Linked DNA regions of Dyadobacter pollutisoli. The protein of the gene in region 1 binds, or shares a complex with, the protein of each later gene. Links are inferred from orthologs where the notes say so. Each region holds a gene or a part of one and is shown on either strand. Other genes may lie near its edges.

Region 1 (7,311 bases):
GGAACGATGTTTTGATATAATCGTAGCAGCTTTGGCGAGACTGAAAGTTACGTACCCGACGTTTCATGTTCATTTATTCGGCCCGTCAAGGCTGGATCAAAAGGAGATGGCGAAACTGCCTGGCTTTGAAGACATTCGCAATAACCTGACATTTTATGGTTATACCGATATCAAAATGGCTTTACCATTCGCACAAAACGCAACCGCAGGCATAGCGCTCTTAAAACCGGTTGCTGATTATCCCGAATCCTATACAACTAAATTGTTCGAATATATGTCCTTGGGGCTACCGGTTATTACTTCTGATTTCCCAATTTACCGGGATGTTGTGGAACAATCGGAATGTGGCTTTTGTATTTCTCCATACGATTCTGACGCATTGTATGAAAAACTCCGCTGGATCATTGAAAATCCCGGTTTGGCCAGATCAATGGGAAATAACGGAAGGAAATCGGCAGAAAAAAATTATAATTGGCAGCAAGAGGAAGGCCTTCTGCTGTCATTTTACAAAAGTTTGTTAAAAAGTGACAGGGTTATGTAACGATTACTCCTTTTACTATAATTTTATAAACTTATTATTGAATTGTTCAAATATTAAGTGCTACGATTTCTACGAAATATTTAACTTTCGGAATTAAAAAGAATCGTAGCTTGCGAAGTCAACTTCTCAATCATGTATATTAATACAGTTAGTCATTATTTACCAAGCGAAGTTATTGGTAATGAATATTTTACAAATCTTAACAATCTTTCCAATGAATGGATTGTAGAACGCACAGGAATTTCAGAAAGACGTAAGGCATCACCGGAAGAAAATACTTCCACCATGGCGATTAAAGCGGTTGAATCCTTACTTGAAAGTATCCCTTACAGCAAAAATGAAATAGACCTTATTGTTGGAGCCACTTATACTCCCTATGATACCATCGTGACGCTGGCACATGCTGTGCAGTACCAGCTTCAGATTCCTGACATTCCCGTTGTAAGCATCTCTTCCGCGTGCTCATCCCTTCTGAATGCCATTGAAATCGTAGAGGGTTATTTTGCGATGGGTAAGGCTTCCAAAGCGGTTGTGGTCGTGTCTGACCATAATACCGCTTACTATAATGAAATGGATACCGTATCGGGGCATTTGTGGGGAGACGGCGCTTCGGCACTTCTCATTTCCAAAGAGCGTCAGACGGATTCGGACATGAAAATCCAAAAACTGATCACGGGTGGTGCTGCCACCAGTGGAAAAGCGATTGAAGCAGTGGTGCTACGCCCAAATGACCGTGGAGTGATCATGCCATATGGCCGTGATGTGTTCCAGAATGCGTGTGTGTACATGCCAAAAGTGAGCCAGCAGGTATTGCAGGCTTGCGGACTAACGATCAATGACCTTGATTACCTCATTCCGCACCAGGCCAACCACCGTATCAGTCTCAATGTGATCAACACCCTAGGCATACCGGCAGAAAAGCTTATTTCGAACATTCAGTACCTGGGTAACACCGGCTGTGCAGGTTGTGCGATCGCGCTTTCGGAGAATAAGGACAAATTTAAAAAAGGAGAAAATATTGTAGTCACTGTTTTCGGTGGCGGCTACTCTTACGGAGCGATGCTGATCACAGTCTGACAATATTTTTTTGCTATACAAAAAGAAAGGCTTCCGGTTCTGCAATCGGAAGCCTTTCTTTTTGAAACTAAACTTGTCTTAATTTACTTCCGGCTCAGCAAACATCGCTGGCTTCCAGACATTGTTGTCAGGGTCGATATCCGGCAGGTTGTGCTCGGGATCAATCGTTACCGACCGGATTGGCTGCTGCGTAGCCGCTTTGAATGTCCAGCTGCCGCCTCTCTGCCAGATTTCTACGGGCAGTTCAACACGGGTCTTTTTACCGCTTATTTCTTCGATATCTATTTTCGCAGGCATCGCCCACTGATCCAGGTTCTCAATGGTAATGAAAGAACCTTTCTGCGGGTTTTGCTCTACGTAGCTAACCTCTTTTACACTTTGGTCCAATTTGTAATTTTCAAAAAACCATCCTTTCCAGAACCAGCCCAGGTCTTCTCCTGCAGCATCTTCCATTGTCCTGAAAAAATCATAAGGTGTAGGGTGCTTGAAAGCCCAGCGTTGTACGTACAAGTGGAAGGCATAGTCGAACCGATCTTTGCCCAGAACCTGCTCACGGAGCATTTTAAGTCCTAGTGCCGGCTTATAGTAAGCTTCCCAGCCCAGGTTGACGGCCTGTACCACATCAGGGATCGTCAGGATCGGGTCAGCTTTGGGGCGGAAGATCATCGGCGCCAGACGGTGCATATCATTCATTTGGGTTGTTTTGTACTCCCCATTATTGAAATTATCCCCGGACAGGAAATTGATGAATGTATTGAACCCCTCGTCCATCCAGGCATATTTGCGCTCGTTATTTCCCACGATCATTGGAAACCAGTTGTGACCGAATTCGTGATCGGTAACTCCCCACAAATCCTCCTTGCGGCTTTTGCTGCTGCAAAAAACGATACCAGGGTACTCCATTCCACCTACTATACCTGCTACATTGGTCGCAACCGGGTACGTAAACTCATGTACATAATTGGAATAAAACTCAATGCAGCCCTTCACATATTCCGTCGAACGTCCCCAGCCATCAAGCCCACCATCCTCGGCCGGATAGGCAGATTGGGCAAGAGCTGTTTTTCCCTTAGGCAAATTCATACGTGCTGCGTCCCAAACAAACGCTTTGGAAGTAGCCCAGGCGATATCGCGCGCCTGAACACAACGGAAGCGCCAGGTTAATGTACCTGACTGCTTAGGTCTTGTCGCAGGGTTGGTCACTTCTTCGGCTGTACGGATCATGACAGTCTGGTCGCTTTTAGCAGCGTCTGCCAGCCTTTTTCTCTGTTCCGCAGTCAGTACCTCGTTCGGGTTCAACAATTCTCCTGACCCTACTACAATGTGGTCCCAGGGAACAGTTACATTATAATCAAAGTCTCCATATTCGAGGTAAAACTCTCCTGCGCCTAGGTAAGGAAGCAAATTCCATCCTTCTATATCATCAAAAACGGCAACTCGCGGATACCATTGCGCCATTTCGTAAACGATACCGTTCTTGGTTTCAAGCGTTCCCATCCGGTCCGAGCCGTATTCAGGGATTTTAAAAGTATACCCAATCTTGATCTTGATAATGTCGCCGTTGGCTTTCACGGGTGTGGCCAGGCGGATCTGCATGCGGGTATCCGTGATCTTATAACTTGCCTCTACAAACTTGTCTTTGCCTTGCTGAATGGTAACCGTTTTGATCGAGTCTCCACCATTGAATCCTGTATTTCCGAAGCGGCCGCCTGTAACCGGTGTCGTCCGGCCTCCTCTTGAATTGTCATTGAATGCATTCTGGTCCAATTGCAACCAGATAAATTCCAGTGTTTCCGGGCTGTTGTTTTTGTAGGTAATCTCCACGTCGCCGCTTACCGTCCCTTTCTCCTCTTCCAGCGCCACATTGATTTTGTAATCCGCACGATTCTGCCAGTACTTAGGACCCGGCGCCCCGCTTCCCGTCCTATATTCACCACCTGGCTGAAAATTAAACAAAGGGTGGAAAAGCACATGCGCGTCGTACTTCACCCTGTCAGCCTCCTGCGCAACAGTGTTGAAAAACCCCAGGCTACTCATAGCTAACAGGCCCAGGCGAAATATTGAAATTTTCATTCGAATGATTAAATATTGAAATATAGGATTGTAAACGAGCAATATACACCTTTTCGCCTTTTTTAGAATAAAAAGTTTCATTTTTACGGATCAGAAACGACATTCAAATCATGACTTTCAACCAGCCAAAAACGTGATGCGCCAACGACTTTCCGTTGCGGAATACACCCGGGGAATTCTCGCAGGAGACCGCACGCTGCTGGGCCGTGCTATAACCGTTATCGAGAGCAAATTGGCCGAAGACAAAGTCCTGGCGACAGAAATCCTACAAAGCATCCTGCCCATGACGGGCAAGGCATTGCGCATTGGGATTACAGGCGTTCCGGGGGTTGGAAAAAGCACTTTTATCGAAACATTCGGGCAATATCTTACATCATCAGGCAAGCGCGTGGCAGTGCTAGCCATAGACCCGAGCAGCAAAAAATCAGGCGGCAGCATTCTTGGCGATAAAACCCGAATGGAAAACCTCGCGCACAGTCCGCACGCATTTATCCGCCCGTCGGCCACAGGGCTGTCCCTCGGAGGCGTGGCGCGTAGTACCCGCGAGACCATCCTTTTGTGCGAAGCGGCCGGGTACGACATTATATTGGTCGAGACCGTGGGTGTGGGGCAATCGGAGACATTGGTGAAGGGAATGACTGATTTTTTTCTGCTACTGATGCTTGCCGGTGCGGGCGACGAACTACAGGGAATCAAAAGGGGTATCATGGAAATGGTGGACTCCATTGCCATTAACAAAGCCGACGGAACAAACCAGCAAGCGGCGGCACTCGCCGTGAATGAGTACCAGAATGCATTGCACCACTTGCCAGGGTCATCCTCCGGATTTGTTCCCAAAGTAATTGCCTGCTCCGCGCTGGAAGGCTCAGGTATTGATGCGATCTGGCAAATGATCCAAGAATATGAAGTACTGACCAGGGAGAACGGCTTTTTTGCAAAAAACAGGCAGTTTCAGAACCTCGACTGGCTGCATGACCACATCAGACAGAACCTGGAAGATCAGTTTTACGGTAATGCGAAGGTCAAGGCTAAGCTGTCAGCGAGTGAAGAAGAGGTGCGTGAAGGACAGGTACTTCCAGCCACGGCTGCGCAGCAATTGATCAATCTGTTTCTCGGAAAGCACTGAGTAACCGCTTTACATTAAATTTTACCTCTAAATCACAAATATTTTCTGTAAAAGCATTTTTCAGCTATGTTTGAACGTTAAAAAAGCAACGTATATAAACTGGTCAAACTATTACTCCCTGTTATGAAAATCACCTATGCCCTTAGCAAGCTCACATTTCTTGCATTCCTGTTGATGGCAGTAGCCATTGTGGCCTGTAAAGATGACAAAGATCCTGATCCGCAACCTGTGGATACCAATCCAATTGTAGGCACATGGCAGGTAACAGCCATCACACCTGAAACTCCCGGGACAACGATTCCAGCATTGCAGTTTATCACCACGTTGGCACCTTGCATTTATGAATTGAAACTTACATTTAATGCAAACAACAGCATTACAACTGCCGATTGCCCGGCCGCGGTCACCGCTATGGGTGCATATGTTCCGGTGGGAAGTGATGCGAAATGGAAAGTAGTTGGCGACAAGTTGACGCTAGCGACAGCTGCCACCAGCCAGGAATTCAAGATCACACAAACTGCCACTAACCTGACGGTTGTTGTGAATACCCAGACAGATGCTACCAAGCCAGCTGTAAACGCCCTTTTGCAATTCAAAAAAGTTTAAAGCTCCCCACGATAGGCAAAACAGCCGGCCCTGAAAAGAGCTGGCTGTTTTGCTTAACCACTGGTATGGTCACAAATAATGACCCATTTGCCTTTTATTTTCTTCCAGAGCAATGTATAATGTCCTTCCAGATCTCCTTTTTCAGGTCTCGTCAAATGGAATTTCCCGACCAAAAAAGCGACGCCCGGCCCAGGAAATGAGAAATTAATATAGGTAAATTTTAGCTTTCCCATGGTGGCAAGATCAGGGTAACGTTTGAGATAACCCTGGTAAGTCGCATCATAGCCGTAGGTAACCCCGGTTTTACCGACAAACATCAATGAGTCGGACTCCCAGTAACCATTCATGAAAGATTTAATGTTGCCTTGGTTCCAATCCGAGGCCTGCCGGTTCAATGTTGCCAGAATTTCCTTCTTGTCTTTATCCGTCTGCGCCTGGGCCATGCCGGTGATTGCTATCAGAAAGATCGCGAAAAGCCAGTTTCTCATATTTTTTATGGATTTTTGTAAAATGATTGCTGAGTCCCTAATATACGTTAAACAACGATCGGAACAGCCATTATTTCACATTTTAGAAACGTCAGAAAATAAGAGGCATGAGTAAGTTCAGTGATTTTTTCAATAAGCTTGACCGGCAGAAATACCCTTTTATTGATGGCCTTTACTATCTGTTCATTATTGTCTTCTTGCTCATTCTGTTTTTATTCTTTGCCTGACCAGTGAATCAACCCTACTTGTTTATATTAAATCCCAACTCGGGTACTTCGATCGGCAAAAGGACAGAGGTATTGCAAAACACGATCAATGCCTTTGCTAAAAAATACCAAAGCACCGCGAAGATCCTTTTTACAGAAGAAAGAGCCCATGCTACGGAATTGGTTAAAGAAAATCTACAAACCGAAGACTGGAAAGCGATCGTAGCGGTAGGTGGCGATGGTACTGTGAATGAAGTAGCACAGCCACTGGTGGGTTTACAAATGCCTATCGGGATCGTACCACTCGGATCGGGTAACGGGCTGGCACGTCACCTGGGCCTTCCCCTCACATTGGAAGCCGCATTGAAACGGTTGTTCGAGGGTAAAGCCATCACGATCGACAGTGCGCAGGTCAATGATATTCCATTTTTTTGCACTGCGGGTATGGGGTTTGATGCTTATGTGGGCCATTTGTTCAGCCAGCAGCAAGAACGGGGACTGTCAACTTATATCAATGTGTCATTTCGCTCATATTGGAGCTATAAGCCGCAGACGTTCCGCCTCAATGGTGTAGATACACATGCTTTTTCGCTTTCTTTTGCCAATGCAGGCCAGTTTGGCAACAATGCGTGGGTTGCGCCACAGGCCAACTTGCAAGACGGAATGCTGGATGTGTGCACGATAAAGCCATTTCCTAAATGGTATGGTACATCGCTGGCGTATCAGCTTTTCACCAAACAACTCAAACCGTCGCGTTTTATCGATTATCAAAATCTGCGGGAAGCCGTGGTTGAAACTGACGTTCCGCCTATGATCCATTACGATGGGGAGCCTTTTCAGATGAATACGACCCGGATCGAGGTCAAAATCAATCCTGCGAGTTTACGTGTGATCGTTTAACAAAACATAAAAGTCTTATGTCCAAAAAGAACCGCTCAGGGGTAATTTATTCCACCAACCCTGATTTTGAATATAATGATTCGGAAGACGAACCAGAAACTTTATCTCCGGCACAGCAAGACCTGCGGATATGGCTCGACCGCAAAGGCGGTGGGAAGGTCATTACTGTTATCAAAGGTTTTATAGGCAGCCAGGCTGACCTGGAAGCTTTGGGAAAACAGTTAAAAGCACTTTGCGGAAGTGGAGGAACAGTGAAAGATCAGGAAGTACAGATCCAGGGAGATCACCGCGATA
Region 2 (7,404 bases), 5.6 Mb from region 1 along the record:
ACTGACTGTGCCTGACAATTTTGTGGCCCTGGCGGCGGTGGTGCTGATCAGTAGCATGGCGGCGGTGAGCTATGCTTTAATGATAGGCGCTTTTGCCAAAACCGAGCAGCAGGCCAATGGTTTCGGCGCTATTTCGATCATCATTTTTGGCGCGATAGGCGGGATACTGGTGCCCACATTTGTGATGCCGGGCTTCATGCAGTTTGCTGCCAATTTTTCCCCGTTGCATTGGTGTCTGGAAGGGTTTTATGTACTTTTTCTCAAAGGCGGTAGCTGGCAGGAGCTAAGGTACGTATTTGCTTTCCTGGGGATTTTTATCCTGATTTGCCAAGTTAGCACCTATTTTAAGTTGCGGTTAGAAAGAATTATTTAAGTTTGAATCACAGAACCCCGTCAGAGATCATAATCCGCTCGGAAGAGATTAACAAAATCATATGGACATAGAAAGTTTGAAGCCCATTTTGAAAGGGCAGATTGTGCAATACCTGAATTTACTGGATATAAACCCTGCCGATATCAAAGACGACGAGCCTTTATTTGGCGGCGATCTGGGCCTTGATTCGATCGATTCGCTTGAACTGGTCGTGCTGCTCGAAAGGGAGTACGGCATCAAAATCACCAATCCCGCCGAAGGGAGGAAAATCCTGGTCGATGTGAATCATATGGCCGAATACATTTTGGCCAATACCAAACCTGCCTGATGATGAAACCGGTGCTGGTAACTGGAATGGGCATTATTTCTGCGATTGGTGAAAATCTTTCGGAGAACCACGAAAGTTTGCGCCATGCCCGGACGGGCATTTCCAGGGCGGTCCATTTCAAGTCTCACTATGCTTCATTGCTGCCTTTTGGTGAAATCAATGTCAGCAATGATCATTTGAAGCAATCGCTGGGTTTAGAAGATAGTAAAGGTTACACTCGGACTTGCTTGTTGGCAGATAAGGCTTTTAACGAAGCCGTGGCAGACGCCGGACTTTCACAGGCTGACATTTCATCTTTTGACACTGCATTGATATCGGCCAGCACGGTAGGAGGCATGTGCCTGACCGACCAGCTCTATGAAGACGCCAACCTGAAATCCGCGGGCTCTGAATATCTGAGTGCTTACGGCTGCTCGGCCCATACGATGAAACTGATCAGAAGATATAAAATCAAGGGATTTACCGATACCATCAACACAGCCTGCTCTTCTTCTGCTAACGCGATTATGCTCGGTGCGCGCCTGATCAGGTCGGGCAGGGCCCAGAGAGTGATTGTAGGAGGGGTTGACAGCCTTGCCAAATACACGGTCAATGGCTTTAATGCACTTAAAATCCTTTCCGAAAACCCCTGCAAACCCTTCGACGTCAACCGCGACGGGCTCAATCTGGGCGAAGCTGCGGCCTACCTTGTACTGGAATCCCAGGAAGCGGCCTCAGGCAAAAAGGTATATGCCCGGGTTGCTGGATACGGCAATGCCAATGATGCCCATCACCCTTCGGCGATGTCGGATGAGGCAATTGGGGCTATCCGAAGTATGAAAGAGGCGATGGAAGTAGCCGGCGTGACCTGCGATCAGATCGACTACGTCAATGCACATGGTACCGGAACGCAAAACAATGACCAGGTGGAATTATATGGCCTGAGCGCGTTGTTTGAGCAGATTCCGCCATTTGGCTCCACCAAATCCTATACGGGCCACACCTTGGGAGCAGCCGGCGCGGTGGAGGCAATTTTTAGTATTTTAAGCATTAATCACGCGGAATTGTTTCCCAGCCTGCATGTCAAAACGCCCATCGCGAATTATCCCAATAGCCCGATAGCGGCATACACAAAAACGGAGAAAGTCAATTATGTACTTTCCAATTCATTTGGCTTTGGAGGCAACTGTACCTCGCTGGTTTTTGCAGGTGTTAATTAACTGCCATTAATTCTGTCAGTATCTTCTGGGCGGCGACGGAAATGATGGTTCCAGGCCCAAAAATGCCTTTTACGCCTGCATCGTAGAGAAACTGGTAATCCTGAGCGGGGATAACACCGCCCGCTATGACCATAATGTCTTCCCGGCCAATGCTTTTAAGCTCCGCAATGAGCTCGGGAATGAGCGTTTTATGACCAGCAGCGAGGCTGGACGCGCCAATCACATGTACATCGTTTTCGGCCGCCTGCCTGGCGACCTCTTGCGGCGTCTGAAACAGCGGGCCTATGTCAACATCAAAACCAAGGTCTGCGAAACTGGTAGCAATTACCTTGGCCCCGCGATCGTGACCGTCCTGGCCCATTTTGGCAACCAGTATTCGCGGGCGGCGACCTTCGGCCTGGGCAAACTGATCTGAGATCTGTAATGCCAGACGGAAGTTTTCGTCATCCGAAGCTTCGGACTGGTAAACCCCGGAAACAGACCGTATGGTTGATTTATACCGGCCGAACTGTTTTTCCATAGCGTCAGAAATTTCCCCTAAAGTAGCCCTTTTACGTGCTGCGTCAACTGCGAGCGCCAATAAATTACTGTCCATGTCTTTTCCGCCCGGCTGTTTGCACGCCTCGGTAATGGCCTGCAATGACTTGTTTACTTTCTCCGTATCGCGGGTGTTTTTGATGTTTTCTAACTGAGAAACCTGCGCCTGTCGGACGGCATGGTTGTCGATCTGACGAATATCCAGGTCTTCTTTATTCTCTGTTTTAAAGCGATTCACCCCCACGATCACGTCTTTGCCCGAATCTATCCTGGCCTGTTTTCGTGCCGCAGCCTCCTCAATGCGCATTTTGGGTAAACCTGTTTCAATGGCTTTGGTCATTCCTCCCAACCGTTCCACTTCTTCAATCAGCTGCCAGGCCTTTTCAACGAGCTGATTGGTCAGATATTCAACATAATACGAGCCTCCCCAGGGATCTACCGCCTGGCAAAGGTCTGTTTCATACTGGATAAAAAGCTGGGTATTGCGCGCGATGCGTGCCGAAAAATCGGTGGGCAATGCGATCGCTTCATCTAGCGAATTGGTGTGTAGTGACTGGGTATGTCCCATCACAGCCGCCATGGCTTCAATGGTCGTACGCGCTACATTATTGTATGGGTCCTGCTCGGTGAGGCTGTAACCACTGGTTTGGCAGTGGGTCCGTAGCGCGAGTGACTTTTCATTTTTTGGTCCAAACTGGTGAACAATTTTGGACCATAGCAGCCTGCCAGCACGCATTTTGGCAATTTCCATAAAATGGTTCATGCCTATTCCCCAGAAAAAAGATAGCCTCGGAGCAAAATCATCGATCGCAATACCTGCATTCAAGCCGGTACGAATGTATTCCAGCCCGTCTGCCAGGGTGTAGGCGAGCTCGATGTGAGCGGGAGCGCCTGCCTCATGCATGTGGTAGCCGCTGATGCTGATGGAGTTGAACTTGGGCATATACCTGGATGCATAGGCAAAAATATCCCCCACAATCCGCATCGAAGGCGCAGGCGGATAAATGTAGGTATTGCGCACCATGAACTCTTTGAGGATATCATTCTGGATGGTACCCGACAGCAGTTCAGGGCCAATGCCTTGTTCTTCGGCGGCGACGATAAAAAACGCCATAACCGGCAATACCGCCCCATTCATGGTCATTGAAACAGACATTTGATCCAAAGGAATTGAATCAAAAAGCATTTTCATGTCTTCGACCGAGTCTATGGCGACTCCGGCTTTTCCCACATCGCCGGTTACCCTGGGATGGTCGGAGTCGTAGCCGCGGTGGGTGGCCAGATCAAACGCGACAGAGAGCCCCTTTTGTCCGGCGGCCAGGTTTCTTTTGTAAAATGCATTGGAATCCGCAGCCGTTGAAAATCCCGCATATTGCCGGATGGTCCACGGGCGGTCGAGATACATGCTCGCATAAGGGCCTCGCAGGAAAGGAGCAGCGCCGGCACCGAAAGATAGATGCTCAAAATCGGCAATGTCCTTTGCCGAGTAAGCGGGTTTTAGCCTGATTCCTTCCGAAGTTACAGCGAACTTGTCAGGGGCAGCAGCCTGCTCCGGTCGGGCCGGTATGTTGATATTTTTGAAATTAGGTTTCATTTCTTGGACAGGCTTTGTTGGTGGAAATAGTCAGACAAGCGCCTGTCATTCAATAATGTAAATTGATGTGTAGCAACATCAGCCAGCGTTTTAGCGCCCGCGTCATTTCGCTCTGTTGGCTGATGAAAGCGGTTAACACCTACCATGACCTGACCCTGATGCAATGCACTGACTTTTTGTGCCAATGACTTTTGCAGTTCATTTTGAATAAAACCACTTTCAAAGCATTGGATCAGTCCTCCTTTTTCCTCAATATCTAAAAACGATTTCCATGCAGCGTCTGCTAATTTGCATGACATATCTTCCAGCAGGTACGAGCCTGCGGCGGGATCGGCTACAATGCCCAGCGAGCTTTCGAAAGACAGGACTGAGGAAACATTTCTTGCGATTCGATCCGAAAAGTCACCCCGATTTGCCGAGTCAAGGTCATATGCCTGCACAGTCAGCGCATTGCATCCGCCTATAACGGCGCTCATAGCCTCTGAGGAAGCTCTGATCATGTTGGTGTAGGTAGAAGTGCGGGTATGGTAAAAAGAAGAGGTACGAGCCTGTAAAAACGGCACGCACAGCTCATCGGGCAGCTCATAGGCGCGCGAAATTCGTTGTAACAGGTACCGGAATGCGCGCAACTTTGCAATTTCGGTCAGGTACCGGGTCCCTACCGAAACGGAAAAGAGTGCCCGGTTGAATGCCAGCAGCGGGGCGACGCCGTTTTCGGTCAGCAGATCCATGTACGTAGCAGTGGCTGCGATGGCAAAGGCAAGTTCCTGTACTGGATCGGCCCCATTGTTATGATACAAATGGGTTTCGATCATGTAAGGCCGGAACTCGCGCATACTTTTTGTATGGTGCACTAGTTCCGAAATAGCGTTGATCGAACTTTCGTATCGGGTGCCTGTCCGCATCCAATGCGCCAGCGGATCAAAAGCCACGCCGCCTTTGAGATAATACCCGGCATGTTTTGAGATTTCTGAAAACAGCTGACCGCTATTTTTATCTGTTTGAAAAAAAACAGGTGTGTCGCTGAGTCGCAGGCTATGCAGCAGTTTGGGGAATTCACAGCGGTTTAGCTCGGTATCTCTCAGATTTAGAAAGATGGCATCCGCCCCGTTTGCCAATGCGTTTTTGATGGCTGCATTGGTTTTGCGCGGATCTGTAAAAGTAATGTCGGGCATGTTGAGCCACCCCGGATTCTTTTTCTGACTTTGCTGCATTTCTGCAATTCTTTCAGAATCCGTTTCTTGTCGGGTCAGGTATGGTTCGAAGGTCAGGCCAGGCGAAATGGTCCATGAGGGCAGCTCGCGCCACTTTCCCTTCAATTCTTTTTGTGCCAGCTTTTCCCAGGCGTCTTTACTGGAAGGGCTAAATTCTGAAAATAAGTGGCCGGGCATTTTTAGGATAAATCGTCGTGAGTACTAATAAATGTGGGTTAACAAAGTTACAAATTACGGATCATTTTTTTATTCATGCAGGCTAATGCAGCCCTGCCGCCGTTACGACGCGTTTATGAAATTGTTTTATTTACAGGCTTGCAGATGGAAGGCATTGGTATTAAATTGAACCTTAGTTTAATCTGGAGAGATCAGGTATTTTTATATCTTTGCCGTCCTTTTAAAATTTGACATTCTGAATACGGTAGATTATACATTGGAACGAGTAAGCACATATAGAGAAGTCGACCAGATCTGGGATGCCTGCCTGAGAGTTATTCAGCAGCACATTCCTGATGAGAGCTTTAAGACATGGTTTGAACCTATACGGCCTTTAAAGATCTATGGAAAAGTGCTTACGATCCAGGTTCCAAGTCAGTTTTTCTACGAATGGCTTGAAGATAATTATGTAAACCTGCTCAGGAAGGCGCTGGATTATGCCATAGGACGGGACGGCTTATTGGAATATTCCATTATTGTAGACACCGGTAATGATAAGCATCAGCCGCTTACGATGAATGTCTCCACCCAGAAATCTCCCAATTATTCACGGCCTGACAATTTTGCGACAGACCCGCGAATGGGTTCCAATCACAAAGACAAGGACCAGGATTCAATGAACCTGGACACCTACCTGAACCCGAATTATTCTTTTGACAATTTTATTGAAGGAGATTGCAACCGCCTGGCCCGCTCTGCCGGGTTTGCAGTAGCGCAGCGTCCCGGGCTTACTTCTTTTAACCCGCTGATGATGTACGGAGGGGTAGGGTTGGGGAAAACTCACCTGGTGCAGGCGATCGGCAATTACATCATGAACCACTTTGATAATAAGCTGGTGCTGTATGTGTCTTCCGAAAAATTCACCAACCAGTTTATCAACTCCATTAAAAACAATACCCTTCAGGACTTTACTGATTTTTACATGAAGGTGGACGTGCTCGCAATAGATGACGTTCAGTTTTTGTCAGGAAAGGAAAAAACGCAGGATACATTCTTCCATATTTTTAACCACCTGCACCAGCTCGGCAAGCAGATCATTATGACCAGTGACCGGCCGCCACGAGAACTTCAGGGCTTGCAGGACAGGTTGCTGTCACGTTTTAAATGGGGGCTTACCGCCGATCTGCAGACACCGGATTTTGAAACGCGTATTGCCATTCTTCAAAAGAAAATCCAGGCAGAAGGAATTTCGATTGACTATGATGTGATCGAATACATTGCGCATAGTGTGAATTCCAACGTTCGTGAGCTGGAAGGTGTGATCGTGTCACTGATGGCGCAGGCCTCCCTTACCAGGCGTGAAATCGATGTGGAGCTAGCAAAGAATACCTTGCGCAACATCGTCATGAACGAGGATAAGGAAGTCACAATCGATACGATCCAGGAAACGATTGCCGATTATTTCCAGGTGACGATTGCCGATCTGAAAAGCAAAAGCCGTAAAAAGGAAGTTGTCTATCCGCGTCAGCTCGCAATGTTCCTTGCCAAGGAGTACACCGACCTTCCATTGAAGTCAATCGGCTATCATTTCGGCGGCCGCGACCATAGTACGGTAATCCACTCGATTCAGAGTATTAACCTGCTCATGGATGAAACCCCTGACGTGGAAGAGACTCTTCAGAAACTTCGCAGTTACTTTAAATAGAATCCGCGTCTAAGAAATAAGCCAGATAGTTTCATCGCCTTATTTCGTTTCCCATTGACGCCTGTTCTATTAAACCGCACAGAAATAAATGATGCCCGCTGGGATCAGCTCATCGGCGCCTGCCGGCAAGGTGTCGTTTACGCCCACACCTTTTATCTGGACATCGTCTGCTGCGGCTGGAAAGCCCTGGTGTGGCCGGACCGCTCCAATTATCAGATTGTTATGCCTTTGCCTGTTGTCAAAAAGTGGGGCAAGACGATCGTTTTTCAGCCTCTTTTTTGTCAGTACCTGGGTGTTT

The links.
Region 2: the proteins of meaB (region 1) and scpA are in contact, whole or in part, in a crystal structure (PDB 8DPB), measured with the Methylorubrum extorquens proteins. The link is inferred for Dyadobacter pollutisoli from one-to-one orthologs. Residues at the interface, in SOR26638.1 of Methylorubrum extorquens: Arg20, Ala21, Ala24, Arg25, Thr28, Ser32, Arg33, Arg34, His37, Thr98, Gly99, Gly100, Ser101, Ile102, Leu103, Lys106, Thr107, Ala110, Ala113, Ile114, Asp115, Arg116, Ala118, Phe119, Ile120, Arg121, Pro122, Pro124; in SOR27001.1 of Methylorubrum extorquens: Glu577, Glu578, Asn579, Asp580, Gly581, Arg582, Arg583, Arg585, His596, Ala604, Ser605, Ala608, Asp609, Gly611, Phe612, Asp613, Val614, Asp615, Ile616, Gly617, Pro618, Leu619, Glu625, Arg628, Gln629, Val631, Glu632, Asn633, Asp634, Glu661.

The regions. Positions count from the first base shown.
Region 1 is NZ_CP112998.1:6,279,733-6,287,043, reverse strand. Bases 2,917-5,822 are described here. They hold meaB (methylmalonyl Co-A mutase-associated GTPase MeaB), read left to right. Parts: upstream 2,917-3,827; coding sequence 3,828-4,817; downstream 4,818-5,822. Other genes in these bases: ON006_RS25895 (YybH family protein), read right to left, coding at 5,477-5,822; ON006_RS25900 (lipocalin-like domain-containing protein), read left to right, coding at 4,941-5,423; ON006_RS25910 (M1 family metallopeptidase), read right to left, coding at 2,917-3,691. In the rest of the region: ON006_RS25920 (glycosyltransferase), read left to right, coding at 1-541; ON006_RS25915 (3-oxoacyl-ACP synthase III family protein), read left to right, coding at 674-1,618; more of ON006_RS25910, read right to left, coding at 1,697-2,916; more of ON006_RS25895, read right to left, coding at 5,823-5,911; ON006_RS25890 (diacylglycerol/lipid kinase family protein), read left to right, coding at 6,142-7,017; ON006_RS25885 (translation initiation factor), read left to right, coding at 7,035-7,311. UniProt on the Escherichia coli protein: Binds and hydrolyzes GTP. Likely functions as a G-protein chaperone that assists AdoCbl cofactor delivery to the methylmalonyl-CoA mutase (MCM) ScpA and reactivation of the enzyme during catalysis.
Region 2 is NZ_CP112998.1:645,402-652,805, forward strand. The notes cover bases 1,463-4,461. They hold scpA (methylmalonyl-CoA mutase), read right to left. Parts: upstream 4,032-4,461; coding sequence 1,893-4,031; downstream 1,463-1,892. Other genes in these bases: ON006_RS02860 (beta-ketoacyl-[acyl-carrier-protein] synthase family protein), read left to right, coding at 1,463-1,900; ON006_RS02870 (methylmalonyl-CoA mutase family protein), read right to left, coding at 4,028-4,461. In the rest of the region: ON006_RS02850 (ABC transporter permease), read left to right, coding at 1-373; ON006_RS02855 (phosphopantetheine-binding protein), read left to right, coding at 435-701; more of ON006_RS02860, read left to right, coding at 701-1,462; more of ON006_RS02870, read right to left, coding at 4,462-5,422; chromosomal replication initiator protein DnaA, read left to right, coding at 5,679-7,106; ON006_RS02880 (GNAT family N-acetyltransferase), read left to right, coding at 7,161-7,404. UniProt on the Escherichia coli protein: Catalyzes the interconversion of succinyl-CoA and methylmalonyl-CoA. Could be part of a pathway that converts succinate to propionate.